One region of the Comamonas sp. FUJ_7 genome, then DNA from elsewhere that is predicted to be linked to it. Evidence: predicted binding sites of a transcription regulator. Region 1 holds the regulator's gene; the other holds the start of a gene.
What was found. The regulator HrcA, encoded in region 1, represses chaperone genes, less so after heat shock. The targets are predictions, from matches to a motif close to TTAGCACTCNNNNNNNNNGAGTGCTAA.

Region 1 (10,312 bases):
GTCATGGCAGCTCCTTGGGTGTGGTGGTCTCGCGGGTCTTGCCTGCCGCCTCTCCTTCGCTGCGACCAAAGGCATACCAGTCCACATGGCGGGTGCAGATCATGACCAGGGCCAGCACGCCAAACAAAGCCAGAGAGCCAACGACCAGCGCGGTCTGCTCCAGCTGCAGCAGCACGTAAAGCAAGCCGTACAAGGCGGAGATGGCCAGAGTAAATGGCAGGCCGCGCTTGATGCTGCCCAGAATATGGCTGGCATAAAAGCCCAGCAGCGCAACGCAGCCGCTGGCGGCAATGGCGTAGGCCGTGGCAAAGCCCAGGTGTTCGGACAAGCTGATGAGCAGCAGAAAGAAACTACTCAGTGCAGAGCCGACCAGTAGGTATTGCACGGGGTGTACGCGCAGCTTTTTCAGCACTTCAAACAGGCCGACGGCCACAAAGGTCAGGATGACAAAAAGAATGCCGTATTTGGTGGCGCGCTCGCTCAGAGAGTAGATGTTGACGGGGTTGATGAACTCCGTGCTCATGGTCTCCAGGCAGGGGCCGCTGTCGTCATGGCCGCGCGCTGCAGAGATGGCATAGGCCTCGGCTCCATCGGAGCCGCCGCTTGGGCACAGGCGTTGCTGGCGGCTAAAGGCGGTGCTGGCCGAGGTGGCCAGAGAAGACAGCTCCCAGCTGGCGGTAAAACTGCTGTCTGTGATCTCGCGCCGGCTGGGCAGAAAGCTGCCGCCAAACGAGGGGTGGGGCCAGTCGCCCGTTAGCGTGACCTTGTTTTCGTTGGCGATGGGGCTGAAGGCAACTTGCTCGGTGCCCAGCAGTTGCAGCTTGAGCGTTAAATTGAGGGCTTCTCCTTTTTTGAGCAGACTGTTGACGACTTCGGCCTGTATACCTTTGTTGTAACGCTCCATCGGTGTTCCTGATTCGACACCCAGCTCTTGCCCATTGGCCAGCAGGCTTGCACTGCGGATGCCGCGCGGGTCGCTGAGCGCGAACGCGGCATAAACCTTTTTGCAGCGCACGACGGCATTGGGCTCGCTGGGTTTGGGCAGCTCTGCAAGCTGCTCTGCGTTGGTAAAGCTGGCGCTGATCTGGTCGTGCAGCATATAGGTGTTGATGTGGTGCAGTCCGCGAGACAGCTCTTGCATGCTGGCATTGGCGTCGTGATGGAGCGTATCGGGCAGCAGCATGCGCTGAAATTCACTCGTGCTGTATTCCACTTTTTTGCCGTTGAGGGTGCTGGTGGTTTCCGTGCAGTTCTGCACCAGCGCCGGCCCCATGAGCGTTTGCGCACCGGCCAGGCTGGAGACCACGTTTTGCACCGCGTAGTCGCGGTTGCGTATGCGGTCTTTCACAACGTCTTGAATCATGGACAGACCAGCCATCAGCAAGGCCAGAACGATTAGCAGTGAGACTGTCTTGAACAGCAGTCGGTTTTTCATGCGTGCTCCTGGATATGAAGTTCAGGGCGCAGTGTCTGCAGTGACTGTGTGCTGGGAATGAAGTGTGTGAAGTGAGTGTGAAGTGGTGGCCTCCAACACAAGAAAGCTTAAGTTTGAGGAGCAAAGTCCAGAGTCACAGCAAGGCCGGGATGCAGATTCTTCACCTGCATGGCACCTCCATGCAGGTGCATGATGCGGGTCACGATGGACAGCCCCAGTCCAGTGCCGCTGCGCTGACCGTTGGGTCTGGGGGTTGTGAAAAAGCGCTCTCCCAGGCGGGCCAGCAGGGCCTCGGCAACCCCGGGGCCTTGGTCGCTGACGGTGATACGGTGCGGGGCAAGTTCCAGAGAAATCACGCTGCCATCGGGTGAAAAATCCAGTGCGTTCTGCAGCAGGTTGCTGATGGCCAGCGTGACCAGTCCGGCCTCCCAGGGGCCGGTGCTGTCGCTGCCGTGAAGGTGGATGCGAATGCTGCGCTGCTCGGCATGGCTTTGCAACGCTGCAGTAGCCCGCCGGGCACATTCAAGCAGGCTGCAGTGCTGGCTGGTGTCCAGTTGCTGACGCTGCTCAAGACGGCTGAGCTGCAGCAGTTGATCAATCAGGTTTTGCAGGCGCAGGCTTTGCTCGACCACCTGGTTGGCAAACATGAGGCGATCTTGCGGCGGCAGCTCTTCCTGCAGCAACTCGCCAGCGCCCCGGATGGCGGCCACCGGGCTTTTGAGTTCATGGGTCAGGGCGCGAACATAGCCCTCGATATAGTCACGCCCTTCCAGGCGCTTGCGCATCTTGTCCATGGCCTGGGCAAGCTCTCCCAGCTCTCCGGGCATATCGGGCACGGGCGCTGGTGGCATGGCTTGCACAGGGTGGGCGGCCTCGTGGAGTGTGGGCGCCTGTACTTGCAGCGCATAGTTGCGCAGCCGGCGAACATGGATGACAAACCATAAGGTGATGGCGCAGCCCACGCCTGCGGAGAGGAGCACAAACAACAGGCCGCCGCGCAAAATTTTCTGCTCAGCGCCATCCACAATCTTTTGTACCGAGCTGGCGGGCTTGGATGTGGTCAGCACCCCGGCAATCTGGCCGTTCACCATGATGGGGGCCGAGACATACATGACGCTGCTGGACTCGTCTTCCTTGACGGCACGGGTGGTTCGGGCGCCATATTCGCCGCGCAGCGTCAGATAGACATCGCGCCAGCGCGAGTAATCGGCACCTTCATCCTTGCCCTGAGAGTCGAACAACACCATGCCTCTGGCATCGGTCACGGTGATGCGCAGATCGAGTGTGGTCTTGCGGGAGTCCCAGATCCAGGCCTGTATCGGCTTTTGCGTGTAGTTCTGTAGCTGCTTGGCAAACGCACTGTTGGAGCCAGGCTGGAGCAGGCCTTGTTCCATGTCTGCGCTGACCAGTGTGGCGAGTGCGTAAGAGGTTTCGACCAGCGTGTCTTCGGTCACCTTGCGCACGCTGGGCTTGATCTCCACCATGAAGACCCGCAGCACAAAAAAGGCGGCCAGACCGTTGATGAGGAAAAAGGCAAAAAACAGTCGCAGGCCCAGGCGCATGGCAGCTATCGAGGTGGGGTCAGGCTGTAGCCCAAGCCGCGGTGGGTGATGATGATGTCTTGATCGGGCAGGTGTTCGCGCAACTTGGCGCGCAAGGTTTTGATGTGGGTGTCCACCGTGCGGTCGGTGCTTTCGTTGTTCAAGCCCCAGACCTGCTCGAGCAGCGTGTCGCGGCTCAGGATGCGGCCGTCTGCATTGGCCAGGCTTTGCAGCAACTGGTATTCACGCCGAGTCAAATCCAGCGCCAGGTTGTGAATCAGTGCACGCTGTCCTTGCTCATCTATTTGAAGTGCCTGCGCAGGCGGGGTAAGGGCTGCAGGCTGAAATTGCCTTGAACGGCGCAGCAAGGCTCGGGTGCGAGCCAGCAGCTCGCGCGGGCTGAAGGGCTTGCTCAAGTAGTCGTCGGCACCCAGCTCAAGTCCCAATACCTTGTCCATCTCCTCCCCTCGGGCGCTGAGCACAAGAATGGGAGCGATGTCGCCTGAAGAGCGCAACTCGCGGCACCAGTCCAGGCCGTTGCCGTCGGGCAGGCCCACATCCATGAGCAGCGTATCAAAGGCCCTTTTGCTCCATTGCTGGCGGGCATCGTAAATCAGCAGGCAGTGGGTTACCGCAATGCCGTCGCGTTCAAGGGCATAGCAGATGGTGCGGGCAATGGCAGGGTCATCTTCAAGCAGTAGCACATGCGGTGCCGAGGAGCTAAAGCCGGGCATGGCTGAGGTCTTCAGTGAGGCGCTTGAGCAGAGTCAGTGCCGAAAAACTGCTGCGATATCTGCATGAACTTGCCACGAAAATCCAGCGAGCGATGACGGCGCACGGTAGGCCACTGCTTCTCAAAGTGTTTGGCCAGGGCTTCGGTCAGGTAAACGGAGCGATGCTGCCCGCCCGTGCAGCCAATGCCCACGGTGACATAGCTGCGATGGTCTTTTGCCAGCAGCGGCAGCCAGCGCTCGAGAAAATGCTGAATGTCCTGCTGCATTTGTTGCACTTCAGGCAGGTGCTGCAGGTAATCAATCACAGGCTGATCCAACCCCGTCAGTGCGCGCAAGTCTTTCTCGTAGTGCGGGTTTGGCAGCATGCGCACATCGAAGATGTAGTCCGAGTCTGCGGGAATGCTGTGCTTGAAGCCAAAGGACTGGAACAGCAGCGTCATCTGACCTGCAGGGGCCTGAATGACCTGCTTGATATAGCTTTGCAGCTGGGAGGATTTGAGATCGCTGGTATCGATGATGGTGGAGCGCTCGCGCAAGCTGCTCAGCAGCTCGCGTTCTTTCTCGATATCCTGGACTAAGGCCTGACGCTCATTGGTTTGCGCGCCGGGCGACAGGGGGTGGCGTCTGCGTGTTTCGGAAAAGCGGCGCACCAGAGTGCCTGTGCCAGCGTCCAGAAAAATCATGCGGGGTTTCAGCCCCAGTGCATCCAAGCGCTCCAGTTGTTCAGGCAACTGAGGCAGTCCCTTGGCGCTGCGTGCATCCATGGCAATAGCGACCTTGGCGTCTTGCTGCGCGTACTTGAGTTCGACAAAAGATTGAAGCAGCTCAGGCGGCAGATTGTCCACGCAGTAGTAGCCTGCATCCTCCAGCGCATGCAGCGCAACGGACTTGCCCGACCCGGACATGCCGCTGATCAGAACAATCTCCATAGACATGATTCACACTCCCCTGACTTTGCTGCTGCTTTTGCGCGCCGTAGCCGCTGGCTTGTCGCCGCGGACTTTGCTGGCCGAAGGCTGCACGATGGTGTCTGCAGCCGGCTGTTGTGATGACGATCTTGCCATGCTCAGCATTTCTCTGGCATGAGCCATGGTTGCTTCGGATAAATGCTCTCCCCCCAACATGCGAGCCATCTCCATCTCGCGCTCTTCGCCCGTTAGCGGATCCACGCTGCTGATGGTGGTGTTGGACTTTGGACGCTTGGTGACGCGGTAATGCTGATCGGCATAGGCGGCTACCTGGGGCAGGTGGGTGACGGCCAGCACCTGGCGCGAGTGACCCAGGGAGTGCATGAGACGGCCCACTGTTTCGGCAACGGCACCACCCACGCCTGAATCCACTTCGTCAAAGATCAACGTCTCGGCCTGGCCGAGTTCGCTGGTGGTCACGGCAATGGCCAGCGAGATGCGCGAAAGCTCGCCGCCCGATGCCACCTTGGCAATAGGTTTTGGGGTGGCGCCGGTGTGGCCTGCGACCAGAAAGGTAATGCTGTCCGAGCCCGCAGGGCTGGCGATTTCGGCTTGTTCCAACTGTACTTCAAAGCGCCCCCCCTTCATGCCCAGGGTCTGCATGGACTGAGTGATGGCTCGCGACAGGCGCGGTGCAGCAAGAGCACGTTGCTGAGAAATCTGGCGTGCTTCGAGCAGATATTTCTGATGCGCAGCCTGTTCAGTTGCGCGTAAGCCATCGACATCGACGGCGGCGTCTAGCTGACGCAGCTCTTGCTTCCAGCCTTCGAGCAAGGCAGGTAACTCCTCGGGGGTACGCTTGTAGCGGCGTGCCAATTGCATCCACAGTGACAGGCGCTCGTCCAGATCGGCCAGCAGCTCGGGATCCAGATCGGCACGGCGCAAATAGGCCTGCAGGGAGTGACGAGCATCGTGCAGCTGAGCGACGCAGGAACCCAGCACATCGGCAATGTTCTGAAACTGAGGCTCCAGATGCTCTTGATCTTGTAGCAAGTGGTGCGCTCTGCCTAAAGGGTTGGCTGCACCTGAGTCATCATCTTCCAGTAATTGCAAACAGGTCTGGGCAGAGTCCATCAAGGTTTGCGCGTGAGAGAGCCGGGTGTGTTGTGCGTTGAGCTCATCCCACTCATCAGCGCGTGGGGAGAGCTTTTCCAGCTCGGAGATCTGCCATTGAAGGCGCTCACGCTCGCGCTGCAGATTGTCTTGGGCTGCCAGCGCCTGCTCCAGCGTCTGGTGGCTTTGACGCCAGCTTTGCCACAGAGCCTTGAGTGCTGCAGTGTCAATACCGCCATAGGTGTCCAGCATGGCACGCGCAGCATCCGGACGGGTCAGGCTTTGCCAGGCATGCTGACCATGAATGTCTATGAGCTGCTCGCCTAGATGGCGCAGCTGCGTGGCTGTGGCGGGAGAGCCGTTGATCCATGCCCGGCTGCGGCCTTGACTGTCTATAACGCGGCGCAGCAGCAGGTCAGGCTCTTGCGAAAAGCCTGCTTCTTCCAGCCAGGGGCGTAAATCAGTCGGGCAATCAAATGCCGCGCAGATATCGGCTTGGCTGCAGCCCTCGCGCACGACCTGAGCATCGGCTCGTGCACCGAGGACCAGTTGCAGCGCGTCTAGCATGATGGATTTTCCGGCACCGGTTTCGCCAGTCAGAACGGTAAATCCAGACTGCCAGTCCAGATCCAGTGCTTGAACAATGACAAAGTCCTGCAAGACGATGCGCTTCAAAGCCATGTTCAGACGCCTCCCTCGTTCCAGCCCAGTTTTTTGCGCAGGGTGGCGTAGTAGTTCCAGCCTTTGGGGTGCAAAAAGTGCACGCTGTGGTCTGCGCGTTTGACCAGAATGCGATCGCCATGCTGCAAGGAGGCCAGAGATTGCATGTCAAAGTTGGCACTGGCATCGCCTCGCCCACCCACGACCTCAATCGTCACTTCCTGAGAGTCGGACAGAACAATGGGGCGGTTGGAGAGATTGTGTGGGGCAATCGGAACAATGACCCAGGCGGGAATGGATGGGTGAAGCATGGGGCCTCCAGCTGAAAGCGCGTATGCTGTCGAGCCTGTAGGCGAAGCCACAATGAGGCCGTCGGCGCGCTGGTTGGAGACGAAGCGCCCACCGACTTCAATGCGAAGCTCTACCATGCCAGAGGTTGAGCCACGGTTCACAACGACATCGTTCATGGCTTGTGCTTCGAATACACATTGCCCTTCACGCATGACTCGTGCGTGCATGAGAGGACGCTCATCCTCCTCATATTCGCCGTGCAGAATGGGCGTGATGGACGCTTCAAACTCTTCTAGGGCAATATCGGTCACAAAGCCCAGGCGGCCCTGGTTGATACCCACTAGGGGCGTGCCATAGCGAGCCAGATGGCGACACACGCCTAACATAGTGCCGTCCCCGCCTAGGACTAGACCCAAGTCGCAATGTCTGCCCAGGCCGTCTACATCCATGCTCGGGTAGTCGCTCATGCCGGAATTAAGAGCGGACTGGGTATCCAGAATCACCTCACAACCCTGGCTGCGCACATAGTCCGCAATCCTTCGAAGTGCCGTGCTGGCAGCTTCGGATGGCGCGCCTGCGGCGGGTGTGTGGTACTTGCCGATCAAGGCAATATGGTGGAACGTGGATGTCATCTTGGAAATTACATCATTAAAATCAAATCATGCTCGACGAACGTGCCAAGTTATTGCTCAAAGCGCTGATCGAACGTTACATCGCTGATGGTCAACCAGTCGGATCGCGCACTCTTTCACGTGCCTCGGGTCTTGAATTGTCGCCTGCCACCATCCGTAATGTGATGGCCGACCTGGAAGAAATGGGGCTCATCATCAGTCCTCACACATCGGCAGGACGTGTCCCGACCGCCAGAGGGTATCGACTGTTTGTCGACACCATGCTGACTGTGGAACGGTCCGACCTTGTAACGCCCGGTCTGATGCCTGAACAGCCGCAAAAGGTCATTGCCAATGCGGCGAATCTGCTGTCCAACCTCTCCCAGTTTGTGGGCGTGGTCATGGTGCCGCGGCGCAGCTCGGTCTTCAAACATATTGAGTTTGTGCGCCTGTCTGAGCGCCGCTTTCTGGTCATCATCGTCTCGCCAGAAGGAGATGTGCAAAACCGCGTAATTTTTACGGATGTGGATTACCAGTCTTCTCAGTTGCTCGAAGCCTCTAATTTCCTCAATCATCATTACGCTGGTTTGACGATGGAAGAGGTGCGTACGAGACTGCAGGGCGAAGTCGAGCAATTGCGTGGAGAGGTCGCGGCACTTATGCAGGCTGCGGTTAATGTAGGCACAGAAGTCATGAGCAGCCACGACCAGGAGGATGTGGTGATCGCGGGTGAGCGCAACCTGCTGTCAGTCAGTGATTTCTCCAGCGACATGGGCAATCTGCGGCGGGCCTTTGATCTTTTTGAGCAAAAAACGCAGATTCTGCGATTGCTCGATTTCTCTAATCAGGCTGATGGTGTGCGCATCTATATCGGTGGAGAGAGCCAGACCGTGCCGTTCGAAGATCTGTCTGTGGTGAGCGCTCCCTATGAGCTCGATGGCAAGGTGGTTGGGACCTTGGGGGTGATAGGGCCCACACGCATGCACTACGACAAGATGATTCAGATTGTGGATATCACATCCAAACTGGTGAGCAATGCCTTGAGCCACAAGCGTTAGGCCCTACAATAGCGAAGTTTTTCTGGTGGCGGCCACGGCTGTTGTCAGTGTTGGGGCGTTAGCTCAGTTGGTTAGAGCAGAGGACTCATAATCCTTTGGTCGACAGTTCAAGTCTGTCACGCCCTACCAAAATACATTGAAAGCCTGCTGTCTTGTAGATAGCAGGCTTTTTCTTTGGATGCAGTGAAAAAATTGCCAGATTTGATCTGTAGGCCGTTTTTACGCTGCTAGAATACAACCCTGTTGCGGCTGTAGCTCAGCTGGATAGAGTACTTGGCTACGAACCAAGGGGTCGTGGGTTCGATTCCTGCCAGCCGCACCAAAAAACGTCAAACCTCAGAACTGAAAAGTTCTGAGGTTTTTTCGTATCTGGAGGGTGGAAGTGCTCTCAGGCCTTGGGAATCAGCAAGGTAAAGCTACTGCCTTGGCCTAGCTGGCTCTGGATCAGCAGGCGGCCTCCATGGCGTTGAGCCACGGTGCGCGTGAAGGTCAGGCCCAGGCCAACGCCATCAATGCGCTGGTGCTGTTGAAGTCGCTCAAAGGGCTGGCTGAGTCTGGCGAGGGAGTCTTCATCCATGCCGGGGCCGTGATCACGCACGGCAATGCCCCAATGCTTGCCCTGATCGGTGATGCTGACTTCGACCGTGGTGTGTGCGTCAGAGTCTTGTGGCTTGCCGTATTTGATGGCGTTGGTCAGCAGGTTGATGACAGCGCGATGCAGCAGGCCAGGGTCTCCGCGTACAGATGCTTCGGCTTCTGGCAATTCAAACATCAGATCGACGTTTTGTTGCTGGGCTTGTGTCCAGCAGTCCGAGACTGCCTGATCGGCTAGCAGCCCCAGCTCCAGCATTTCGCTGCGGTAGTGTTGCTGCTGGGCGCGAGCCAGGTGCACGAAGTCGTCGGCCAGTTGTAGCGAAGATTGGGCGTAGCTTTCAATGCGTGCAAACAGCAATTCTTCGGACTCGATGCGCTTGCTGGTTTGCTGCATCTCCAGCAGGGTGATGATGGAGCCGATTGGCGAGCGAATATCGTGCGAGATGAACTGCATGGCCTGATCACGCTGGGCTTGTGCGCTGCGCAGGTCGCTGATATCGATCAGGGTAATCAGCCAGCCCGAAGTGGGTGGGGCCTCGAAGGCCTGGCTTAGCAGCATCAGATAGCGCCCCTGTGTGTCACGCCCTTCGCTTTGCTGGGGCAAGCGCGCTTGCTGCAAGGCGGCGCGGGTGAGCAGCGGAGCACTGCTGGCTGGCAGGTTCGCTGAGCGGTAGTCGTGACTGGTGGCGTTGCTCAGCCCGCTTAGCAACTGCACCAGGTCATCGCCTTGCTGAAGGTTTTCGCCCAGGCTTTGTATGTAGCGATGAGCGGCGGTATTGGCGAGAAGCAGATATCCATCGCGGTCGCAGACAAAGGTGGCCGAGGGCAGCTGGCGCAGGCTTTCGCTGACGAAGTGATGCAGGGCGCGAAGTTGGCGAGAGGCGTGCTCTACGGCAGCAATGCGCTGATCAAGGGCATCGTTTTTGAATGAGAGGGCTGGCAGGCCCTGGCCTTGCAAATCTTGTAGCTCCAGCGCCAGAAAGCGCGTGGCAGCGCGCAGTCGCAGCCAGCTCCACAAAGGGTAGGCAAGCGACAAGCCCAGCAGCGCCGCTGCCGGGGCGGTTTGTATATGGCCCCAGCGTGGTGCCAGGCCGGCTGCCAGCAGGCATAGTAAGGCCAGCAAGCCGCTTGCCAGTAAGCCGCCCGAGGGGCCAAACCAGGCCAGAGCCAGTAGGCCCAGCAACACTGGCAGCAGGTTGAGAGCACGATTGAGCAGGGGCGCGGCCGGCTTCAGGTGCGTGTCCTGCAAAATCCCGTTGAGCACATGGCCCTGCATCTCCACGTTGGAGATCAGGCGCGCATCCAGGCCAATGGGGGCGGTGAATTTTTCGCCCAGTCCGGCGGCAGTGGCACCGATCAGCACATAT
Region 2 (10,312 bases), 170 kb from region 1:
GCTGGCTTGCAGGCTGACCGTGACGAATACTCTATCGGTGCCTCTTACAACTTTGGTGTGGCCAAGGTTGCAGGTCTGGCTCAGCAGATCAAGTACAAGCCCGAACTGGGCTCCAGCGCTAAGTTCAACAACTACCTGCTGGGCGTGTCCGCTCCTGTGGGTGGCGTTGGCGAAGTGAAGCTGCAGTACGCTCTGTACGACCAGAAGGCTGCTGACACCAAGGCTCACCAACTGTCCCTGGGTTATGTCCACAACCTGTCCAAGCGCACTGCTGTGTACGGTACTGTGGCTTACCTGAAGAACAAGGAAGGTTCTTACATGTCCCTGGCTTCCAAGGGTGTGAGCAACAACATCGGTCTGAAGGACAGCGGCGCTGCTCGCAACCAGACTGGCGTGCAAGTTGGTATCCGCCACGCTTTCTAATCAGTTGCTGGCATAAGCCAGTCATTGCTTAAAGCTTAAAAGGCCTGTCGAAAGACAGGCCTTTTTTATTTTGCCTTACCAAAGGGTTAGGCCTTAAAGAGTGGTGGCGAGAAGGTAATCCCTAAGAGGGGAAGGCCTGTGTTGCGCTTGCGCCAATGCACGCTCAGTTGTGAAAAGCATTTCTAGAATGAAATTTCCACCAACTGTTTGTGAACTGAGAGAGGCAACACAATGACAGCTTCGTTTGTGAAAAAGACATTGGCTTTGGCGGTACTGGGTTCTCTTGGAGGCATTGCTTATGCGCAAAGCAGCGTACAGCTTTATGGAATTGTGGATGCTGCGATTCGTCACACTACTAATGAAGGGGCAGATAAAAGTGGATTAACCCAAATGATTGGTGGCGGTATGTCGCAAAGTCGTTGGGGTATTAATGTGACCGAAGACTTGGGTGGAGGCTTATCGGCGATTGCAAACCTGGAGGCCCGCTTTCTGACGGATTCTGGTGTCTCGGCTAGTACTAATTTTTTTCAGCAGTCATGGGTTGGGCTGCGAAGCAAGAGTTTTGGTCAGATAACCATGGGCCGCCAATACAACATGTTGTTTGATTTGGTGACCTCAACCTATTCCTCTTTTCCATACTCTCCTTATATGGAGGCCTATAAGCCTGAAATTGGTATGTCCATGGGGGCGCGCGCCAATAACATGCTGAAATATGTGGCTGAGTTCGGCCCTGTGCGTGGGGCTTTGCAATACTCTTTTGATGAGGGTAATAAAGGCCCATTTACTTCTCCTGCTGATGTGGCGGGTGCGGTTGGTGGGCCTACAAAAACAGCAGGTGGCTATTTGCGTTACTCCCAAAGTGGAATTTCTTTGGGTGGTGGATTCTTGAGAACTACATTGCCAGCAGGTACGGCAGTCGATGCTTGGACGTTGGGTGGCTCTTATCGATCTGGTCCCTTGTATGTCAATTTGGGATACGGTGTGAATAAGCGCAAAGACGCATACTCTGCGACAAATCCCATTGATGCAGCGGTTGACTCCACTCTCTTGAGCCTTTACTGGCAAGGCTCATCTAACGGCGGCTTTATGGCAGGGAATGCCGATAAGCGTGAAATGTACAAGATTGGAGCGGGCTATCAAATCACGCCTCAGATTAATGCTGGACTGCATTATTACCATGCCAAACAATCTGGATCTGCTGGCGGAAGCTACAACGGTAAGGCAGACTTTATGGTCGCAGTCGTTGACTATGCGTTCTCGAAGAGAACTGATGCTTACTTTGGTGTAGACCACACCAAGGTGAAAGGTGGCAGTCAAGTGGCGCTGGATCAATATGGGGCCAAGAAGCGTACCGGTATCACTATTGGCCTGCGCCATCGCTTCTAATCATCAGTTGATTTAAAACTAAAAGCCAGCTAATTGATTTTCTGGCTTTTATTGCCCAAGGTATTTGAGAAGATCAAGCAGACGCAAAAAAGGCCGCGAAAGCGGCCTTTTTGTTTGCGGAACTGAGTAGTAAAAACCACCCAGTCAGCAGCCAGGCAATTACATGCCCATGCCACCCATACCGGCCATGCCACCCATGTCGGGCATGGCAGGTGCGCCTTCAGCCTTGGGGGCTTCAGCGATCATGCACTCGGTGGTCAGCAGCAGAGATGCCACGGAAGCGGCGTTTTGCAGAGCTGTACGGGTCACCTTGGTGGGGTCCAGGATACCCATTTCCAGCATGTCGCCGTAAGTTTCGTTAGCGGCGTTGAAACCGAAGTTGCCTTGGCCCTTCAGCACAGCATCCACCACCACGGAAGGCTCGCCACCGGCATTGGCCACGATTTCGCGCAGAGGCGCTTCGATGGCCTTCAACACCAGCTTCACGCCAGCGTCTTGCTCGACGTTGCCTGTCGAGATTTCACCCACGGCTTGCTTGGCGCGCAGCAGTGCCACGCCACCGCCGGCCACGATGCCTTCTTCCACGGCAGCGCGGGTAGCGTGCAGGGCGTCTTCCACGCGGGCCTTCTTTTCCTTCATTTCGACTTCGGTGGCAGCGCCAACCTTGATCACGGCCACACCGCCGGCCAGCTTGGCCACGCGCTCTTGCAGCTTTTCGCGGTCGTAGTCGGAAGTAGCTTCTTCGATCTGGATGCGGATTTGCTTCACGCGGGCTTCAATTTCGTCAGCCTTGCCAGCACCGTCGATGATGGTGGTGTTTTCCTTGCCGATTTCGACGCGTTGAGCTTGGCCCAGGTCTTCCAAAGTCACCTTGTCCAGCGACAGGCCCACTTCTTCAGCGATGACCTTGCCGCCAGTCAGGATGGCGATGTCTTCCAGCATGGCCTTGCGGCGGTCGCCGAAGCCAGGAGCCTTCACAGCCACAACCTTCAGGATGCCGCGGATGGTGTTGACCACCAGAGTCGCCAGGGCTTCGCCTTCAACGTCTTCTGCAATGATCAGCAGAGGACGGCCAGCCTTAGCGACGGCTTCCAGAGTAGGCAGCAGGTCACGGATGTTGCTGATCTTCTTGTCGAACAGCAGCACGAAGGGGTTGTCCAGAACAGCGGATTGCTTTTCGGGGTTGTTGATGAAGTAAGGCGACAGGTAGCCGCGGTCGAATTGCATGCCTTCGACGACATCCAGTTCGTTGGCCAGGCTCTTGCCTTCTTCCACGGTGATCACGCCTTCCTTGCCCACCTTATCCATGGCTTCAGCGATGATGCTGCCCACGGACTCGTCGGAGTTGGCGGAGATCGAACCCACTTGGGCGATTTCCTTGGAAGTGGTGGTGGCCTTGGATTGCTTCTTCAGCTCTTCCACCAGGGCTGCAACAGCCTTGTCGATACCGCGCTTCAGGTCCATGGGGTTCAGACCAGCGGCTACGTACTTAGAGCCTTCGCGCACGATGGCTTGTGCCAGCACGGTAGCAGTCGTTGTACCGTCACCAGCGATGTCGTTGGTCTTGGAAGCGACTTCCTTAACCAGCTGAGCACCCATGTTCTGCAGCTTGTCTTTCAGTTCCACTTCCTTGGCCACGGACACACCGTCCTTGGTCACGGTAGGAGCGCCGAACGAGCGCTCCAGCACCACGTTGCGACCCTTGGGGCCCAATGTAACCTTGACTGCGTTAGCCAGAATGTTCACGCCTTCAACCATGCGTGCACGTGCTTCACCGCCGAAAACTACGTCTTTTGCTGCCATTTTTGGCTCCTAAAGAATTGGGTTCAAATTGCCTGCCAGCCTTTATCTGGTAAGTGCTGGCAGCTATGAAATTCAGTGTTTGAATGAAGTAAATCGCTTGAGCGAATTACTTCTCGACGACTGCGAACAGATCGTCTTCCTTCATGACCAGCAGTTCGTCGCCGTTGATCTTCACGGCCTGGCCAGAGTACTTGCCAAACAGAACGCGGTCACCGACCTTCACGTTCAGAGCGATTTGCTCGCCCTTGTCATTGCGCTTGCCGGGACCCACAGCCAGCACCTCGCCTTGGTCAGGCTTCTCGGTGGCAGCATCAGGGAGCACGATGCCCGAGGCTGTCTTGGTTTCGTTTTCGAGGCGCTTGACGATCACGCGATCGTGCAGGGGACGCAGGTTCATACCAACTCCTAATACATCAACAAAGTTGAAACAAGACTTGCCAGCCATCCTAGCTGGCATTCGGAATAGCTGGGATTAAGTTGTTAGCACTCAACCCCATCGAGTGCTAATAATAAGGCAATTTTCTGGAGTTTCAAGAGCTGGTCTGTGTTGATGGCACAGAACTCATGACTAATGGGATGGAAGAGAGGTGGCGGTAGCCATGGAAGGGGCTTGAATACCCCAAGCAGCACGCAAGTGGTGTGCTGCGAGAACTCATTGCAAGCTCAGTGGGAGGTCAAAGTACATAAGACTGTGATGACCATGTAGGCCTGGGCGGGGCGTAGCGGCATTACTGTTGCAAGAGTTCGCTTCTGTATCCACTCCTGCAGCGCAGCATCGCATGAGTTTGGTGTTTACTGGACCGGGAATGGGTTTTTTTCGTCGCGCGGGGCGTTGAAGTCGTAGGTCGGTGTGGTGTCGATTAGATACTGCTCGCGATCCTTGCCCTCAATCCACTTTGGTGGCTTGCCGCGACCTGACCAAGTGGAGCCACTCTCGGGATCGTAGTACTTGGCTGTAACCTTTTTCTTTTCTTCGGGCTTCCAGGGGAAGACTTGTTGAGAAGTGAAGCCGAAGGTCTGAATCAGTTCTTTGATGGTGGCCAAAGCTTCTTTGGCTTCGGCGAGGCGTGCTTCTTCGATGAGCTTGTCCAGCGCATCTTTTTTAGCTTTGAGTTCTTGAGAGCTAGGCATCCAGGAGTCCAGAGGATAAGTGTGAAAGGCCAGCCCTGAGCGCCGCCTTTGTTGTTGCTTTTGGAAACTTCATATTTTGACGCAAACCAAACCTATTCGCATTGTTGAAGCTGCGTACACACTTGGTGCTGCTTGGGGCGCGCCGCACGCCTGGGCAGCTCTGTCTGAGGATGCTGCGCTGGAGCGTGCTTAGCGGTTTTGCCCGCCGCGTGCCATGGCTTGCAGTGCGTCACCTGTCATGCGGTAACGAATCCACTCTTTCTGGGGAAGTGCTCCGAGGCTGTCATAGAACTTGATGGAGGGGGTGTTCCAGTCCAGGCAGCTCCACTCAAAGCGGCCGCAGTCTTTTTCTAGCGCAATCTGTGCCAGGTGTTGGAGCAAAGCCTTGCCTGCGCCGTGACCGCGCGAGTCGGGTGTCACGTACAGGTCTTCCAGGTACAGGCCGTGCTGGCCTTGCCATGTCGAATAGTTGAAGAAATAAACGGCAAAGCCAACAGGCTTTGCATCGACTTCGCAGATCAAACCAAAGACGGCGGGGTTGTCGCAGAAGAGAGTACGCCGCACATGATCTGGTGTGGCTTTGACTTCATGCTCGGCCTTTTCATAAATGGCGAGTTCACGCACAAAGTGCAGGATGAGGTCTATGTCCTGCTCGGTAGCGGGGCGAATGTTGAGTTGACTCATGAAATTTATATAAAAAGTGCCTCAATCGCTTTCCTGGTAAGCGCTTGTAGCTATGGTTTTAATGTTTTCTCTGCCTTAGGCCACCTGCAGCGCTGGCTCGTGATGCGCCAGGGTAATGGGCAGGAATTGGCACAGGATCTGGAAGTGGTCCTCGAAGAACTCGCCCTCCATCTGCGCCAGATCGGCAATCGGCACCCAGCGGGCCAGGGCGGCATCGTCTGCGCCTTGCACCGGCGGCAGACTGGGCTGCACGCCCAGGTCCAGATAGTGCACATGGGTAATGGTACGCCCGCGCAGGCTGCGATCGGGGTGGTCAAACACCTGCACGGCTTGCAGGGCGGCCAGCAAGTCGGCCTCGCTAACGGCGGAGCAGGTTTCCTCGCGAAGCTCGCGCACGCAGGACTGCCACAGGCTGTCGCGCTGCTCCAGAAAGCCGCCGGGCATGGCCCACAGCCCTTGGCCGGGCGCGTGGCCGCGCTGAATCAGCAGCACCTGGTCCTTGCCTTTGGCGTGGCAGCGCAGCAGCGCGTCCACGGTGACAAACATGGGTGCATACGGTGCCTTGGCCCAGGCTTGCTTATAGGCCTGCAGCATGTGCCACTCTTTTTGCATGCGCACATACAGCGGCGTATGCGCCCAGTGGCGCAAAAAGGCCAGCGAGGTCTCGGGCATCTGGCTGGAGAGCTTGGCGAGGGCAGCCTCCATGGCTTCGGGTGAGACTGAGCCTTCGCCAAAGAAGATTTCGCGCAACGGCGTGGCATCAAACTGACCCAGACGCGGCAGGCTGATCAGCTCCCAGCCCGGAAAGCGCGCCAGATAGCTGCTGCTGGAGTCCTTGAAGTGGCCAACCAAGGCCACGCTGGCGCCCTCTGGCACGCGGGACGCCACGGCTTCGCGCACGGCCTGCACCCACAGCGGCTCGTTGTAATAGTCGCGCACGGGCACGCAGTGCACTCGCTCGGCGTCCTCTTTTGATAGCGCGTCGCGCATCATCTGCGCGCGTTCCTGCCAGCTGAACGGATTTTTTGGGTTGGGTGCCTGCCAGGCGCTGCCCAGCACCACCACAACTTGTCTTGCGCGCTCCAGCGCGGCGTGCAGCAGTGCCATATGGCCGTTGTGCAGCGGCTGAAAGCGGCCAATCAGCACGGCGGTGTGCAGCGGCATGGAGGTGGGCAAAGTCTCGGGAGCGGGAGAGATGACGCGCTTGCTGGCGGTATGGGAACTGGCTTGAGGCATGTGAGCGAAACCCGTACTGAAAACACGGCCCTTACGGGCAGGAAATAGATGAAAAGTGGCTGAAACGCTTGATGGGTAAGCGCTATCAGCTCACTTTTTGATAGATGGAAGCTTACTCGTAGTGTGCCGCAATTGGCATTTGCCGGCCGGTGCCAAAGGCGCGTGGGCGAACTCGCAGCATGGGCGGGGCCTGGCGCCGCTTGTATTCGCTACGGAACACCAGCTTTTGAACGTGGGCAATGATCTCGGGCCCGCCGGCCTGCATTCTGAGCTGCTCCACAAAGGCGGCAGCCTGGGCATATTCCTTGCTGGACAGGTGCTGGCCTTCGATATGCCATTTAAGGATCTCGTCCAGCACGGGGTAAGGCGGCAGGCTGTCATCATCGCGCTGGCCCGGTGCCAGTTCGGCCGAGGGCGGCTTGTCGATGATGGCCTGCGGAATCAGCTCGCGGCCCGCGTATTCATTGATGTGGCGCGACAGCTCAAACACCTCGGTCTTGTACAGGTCGCCCAGCAGGCCCAAGCCGCCGTTGGTGTCGCCGTACAGCGTGCAGTAGCCCACGGACACTTCGGATTTGTTGCCTGTGGTCAGTAGCAGGTGGCCAAAGGCGTTGGAAAACTCCATCAGCGTGGTGCCGCGTGCGCGGGCCTGCAGGTTCTCCAGCGCCAGCCCCTTGAGTGGCTCGCCAAAGCTGGCCTCGAACTGGCGCGCATAGGTGGTGACCAGTTCCTTTATCGGGTGCTCGTACAGCTTGATGCCCAGATTGCGGCACAAGTCCACAGAGTCATCGACCGAGCCAGCCGAGGAATAGTTGGATGGCATGGTGATGCCCACTACGTTGTCCGGACCCAGTGCATCTGCCGCCAAGGCCAGCGTCAGCGCCGAATCAATGCCGCCCGAGCTGCCCACTACTATCTGCTTGAAACCGCAGCGGCGCGCATAGTCGCGCAGGCCCAGCACGATTTGCTGGCGGTAGAACTCCATGGTGGGCAGACCCTGCACGGGCACGGCGGGGAATTGCGTGCCATCCACGCGCTGGAAGTGGCCGTTGTCGCCCAGCTCCAGTGTGTAGATGTCTTCCACAAAGCGCTTGGCTTCATACACCACACCGGCCTCGGGTTCGACGGCAAACGAGGCACCGTCAAACACGATCTGGTCCTGCCCGCCGATCTGGTTCACATAGAGGATGGACAGCTTGTGGCGCGCTGCCGCCTGCGTAAACACTTCATGGCGCTGCTCGCGCTTGCCCAGGTGGCTGGGGCTGGCGTTGATGCTGATGACCATATCCGGCGCGGCATCGCCCATGCGCGAGAACGGGTTGGTGGCGTAATCGGCGCCCTCATCATTCCAGCCGTCTTCGCAGACCAGAAAGCCCACCTGGCAGTTGCCAATGCGCAGCACCTTGGCCGTGTCCGCGCCGGGCTCGAAATGGCGGCGCTCGTCAAAGATGTTGTAGGTGGGCAGCAACTGCTTGTCGTACTGCAGGCGAATCTGGCCGTCTTTCAGCACCAGCAGGCTGTTGTGCAGCGGTTTGCCCGGCCCTTTGTGGCGCGTGGGGGCGCCCACAACCCAGTGCAGATCCGGGTACTGGCGCGTGGCGGCCAGCAGGTCTTGCAGGCCTTCGTCCAGGCGCTGCAAAAAGCTGGGCTCATCCAGCATGTCGCCGGGGTAGTAGCCGCACAGCGATAGCTCGGAAAAGACCACCAGATCGGCCTGATCGGCAGCGGCCTTGGCGGCGGCCTCTGTCATGCGACGGATATTGCCGCGGATATCGCCCACCATGTAGTTCAGTTGGGCCAGTGTGACTTTCAACATGCGCGCTCTCCGGTGAATTCAGGTGGCTGTTCAGGCTGGCTTGACGGCAGGATCAGGAATGCTGAAGACCTGGCGCAGATAGGCCAGATAGGTTTCGTCATTGCACAGCGTTTTGCCGGGCGAGTCTGAAATCTTGGCCACGGGCTGGCCGTTGGCGTGGGTGAGCTTCATCACGATATTGATGGTTTCCAGCCCCATGTCATTGGTCAGGCGGGTGCCAATACCAAAGCCGCACTGGATACGGTCGGCAAAGCGGTGGTAGAGCGCCAGAGCCGTGTCCAGGTTCAGGCCGTCCGAGAACACCAGGCGTTTGCTTTGCGGGGCAATGCGCAACTTTTCATAGTGGGCGATGGCTTTTTCGCCCCATTCAAATGGGTCGCCAGAGTCGTGGCGCAGGCCGTCGAACAGCTTGGCAAAGTACATATCAAAGTCGGCTAAAAAGGCATCCATGCCCACGGTATCGGTCAGGGCGATACCTAGGTCGCCCCGGTATTCCTGCACCCAGTCTTCCAGCGCGGCCACCTGAAAGTCACGCAGGCGCACGCCCAGCGCCTGGTAGGTTTGCAGATATTCGTGGGCCATGGTACCGATGGGCACCAGATTCAGATCGCGCGCCAGCAGCACATTGGATGTGCCTTTGAACCATTGTGAGGTTTCGTCGGCAAAGGCCTGAACGACCTCGCGCTGCCAGGTGCCCGAGAAGCGGCGGCGCACGCCAAAGTCAAACAGCTCAAAGGGGTTGCGCAGCTTGGCTTCCAGGGCCAGATGCTTGAGCTGTGCGACTTTTTGCGCCAGACGCTTGCGGCCCTCGATCAGTGCAGCTTCGGCATCAAAGCGGCGGAAGTACAGCTCGTTGACGATGGCCAGCACATAGATCTCAAAGCCCATCACATGCACCTGCGGGCCGCGTGCCACGATATGGAGGGTGTCGCCCTCGGCCCAGGCCTGAACAAAGGCCCGCTGGAACTGGAAGATGCGCAGAAAGTCGATGAAGTCGCTTTTCATGAAGCGCAGGCTGGCCAGATAGTCCAGCTCGCTCTGGTCAAAGCGCAGGCTGCACAGGGCATCCAGCTCGCGGTTCACCTCGGGCAGCAGGTCGGCCAGCGGGAAGGCGGTGGGCGTGCGGCAGACAAATTCATACTCCGCCTCGGTCTGAGGGTGGCGGTGCAGCATGGCCTGCCACATGGTGAATTTGTAGAGGTCTGTATCCAGCAGGCTGGTGATGATGGGAGTCATGCCGTCTTCTTTTCAAAAATATGAGCTGCTAGCGCTTGATGGGTAAGAGCTAGAGGTCAATTTGTCTTATAGGCCAAAGCTGGCGCTGGTTTCGCAGCGTACACCGATTGCCGCCATGCGCTGCAGGAAGTCGGCGTGGGCGGATTCGAAGCCGCCCACGGGGCTCATGCAGTCCGTCAGCAGCACGATACGAGAGAAGTCGTCGCTGCCCCAGTTTTCCACAATGTGCTCGGTGGTGGCACGCACACAGTGGCTGCTGGCCTCGCCCGCAATTACCAGCGTGTCGCAGTCGCGCAACTGAGCCAGCAAAGCCGTGTTCAGGCCAGTTTCGGGGTCCGTCGGGTCGGGCACCTCGGCGCGGATGGCGCTGTAGTGCTCGGTAAACGGATTCATGCCTTTGAAGACATGGTTGGCTGCGCGCAGCTGTCTTTCTTCCCAATCGCGATAAGCCTTGAGCACGGCTGCGTGCACACTGTGGCCCCAGCTGCCGATTTCGCAGTGCATGGGCCAAACCATCAGCGTGTAGCTGCCCTGGGCTTCGAGCTGATCGAGATAGGCCAGGGTGCGGGGCAGTTCATCACTGTTGCGGGGTACAAA

Region 2: a site for HrcA is predicted at 4,093-4,119, ahead of groES (co-chaperone GroES). Genes of this name have one in related genera too.

The regions. Positions count from the first base shown of each region.
Region 1 covers NZ_JBXXZI010000004.1:9,896-20,207, reverse strand. Annotated here, with positions in the region: gene AC2I9W_RS07195 (hypothetical protein) at 1-5, opposite strand, end outside; gene creD (cell envelope integrity protein CreD) at 2-1,435, opposite strand; gene creC (two-component system sensor histidine kinase CreC) at 1,543-2,997, opposite strand; gene AC2I9W_RS07180 (winged helix-turn-helix domain-containing protein) at 3,003-3,710, opposite strand; gene rapZ (RNase adapter RapZ) at 3,722-4,645, opposite strand; gene recN (DNA repair protein RecN) at 4,649-6,412, opposite strand; gene AC2I9W_RS07165 (NAD kinase) at 6,415-7,314, opposite strand; gene hrcA (heat-inducible transcriptional repressor HrcA) at 7,344-8,351, shown strand; tRNA gene AC2I9W_RS07155 (tRNA-Ile) at 8,404-8,480, shown strand; tRNA gene AC2I9W_RS07150 (tRNA-Arg) at 8,597-8,673, shown strand; gene AC2I9W_RS07145 (CHASE2 domain-containing protein) at 8,740-10,312, opposite strand, start outside.
Region 2 covers NZ_JBXXZI010000004.1:181,889-192,200, reverse strand. Annotated here, with positions in the region: gene AC2I9W_RS08030 (porin) at 1-423, shown strand, start outside; gene AC2I9W_RS08025 (porin) at 655-1,809, shown strand; gene groL (chaperonin GroEL) at 1,969-3,612, opposite strand; gene groES (co-chaperone GroES) at 3,719-4,009, opposite strand; gene AC2I9W_RS08010 (H-NS histone family protein) at 4,405-4,743, opposite strand; gene AC2I9W_RS08005 (GNAT family N-acetyltransferase) at 4,933-5,427, opposite strand; gene AC2I9W_RS08000 (bifunctional nicotinamide-nucleotide adenylyltransferase/Nudix hydroxylase) at 5,503-6,663, opposite strand; gene AC2I9W_RS07995 (NAD+ synthase) at 6,776-8,479, opposite strand; gene pncB (nicotinate phosphoribosyltransferase) at 8,510-9,715, opposite strand; gene AC2I9W_RS07985 (cysteine hydrolase family protein) at 9,782-10,312, opposite strand, start outside.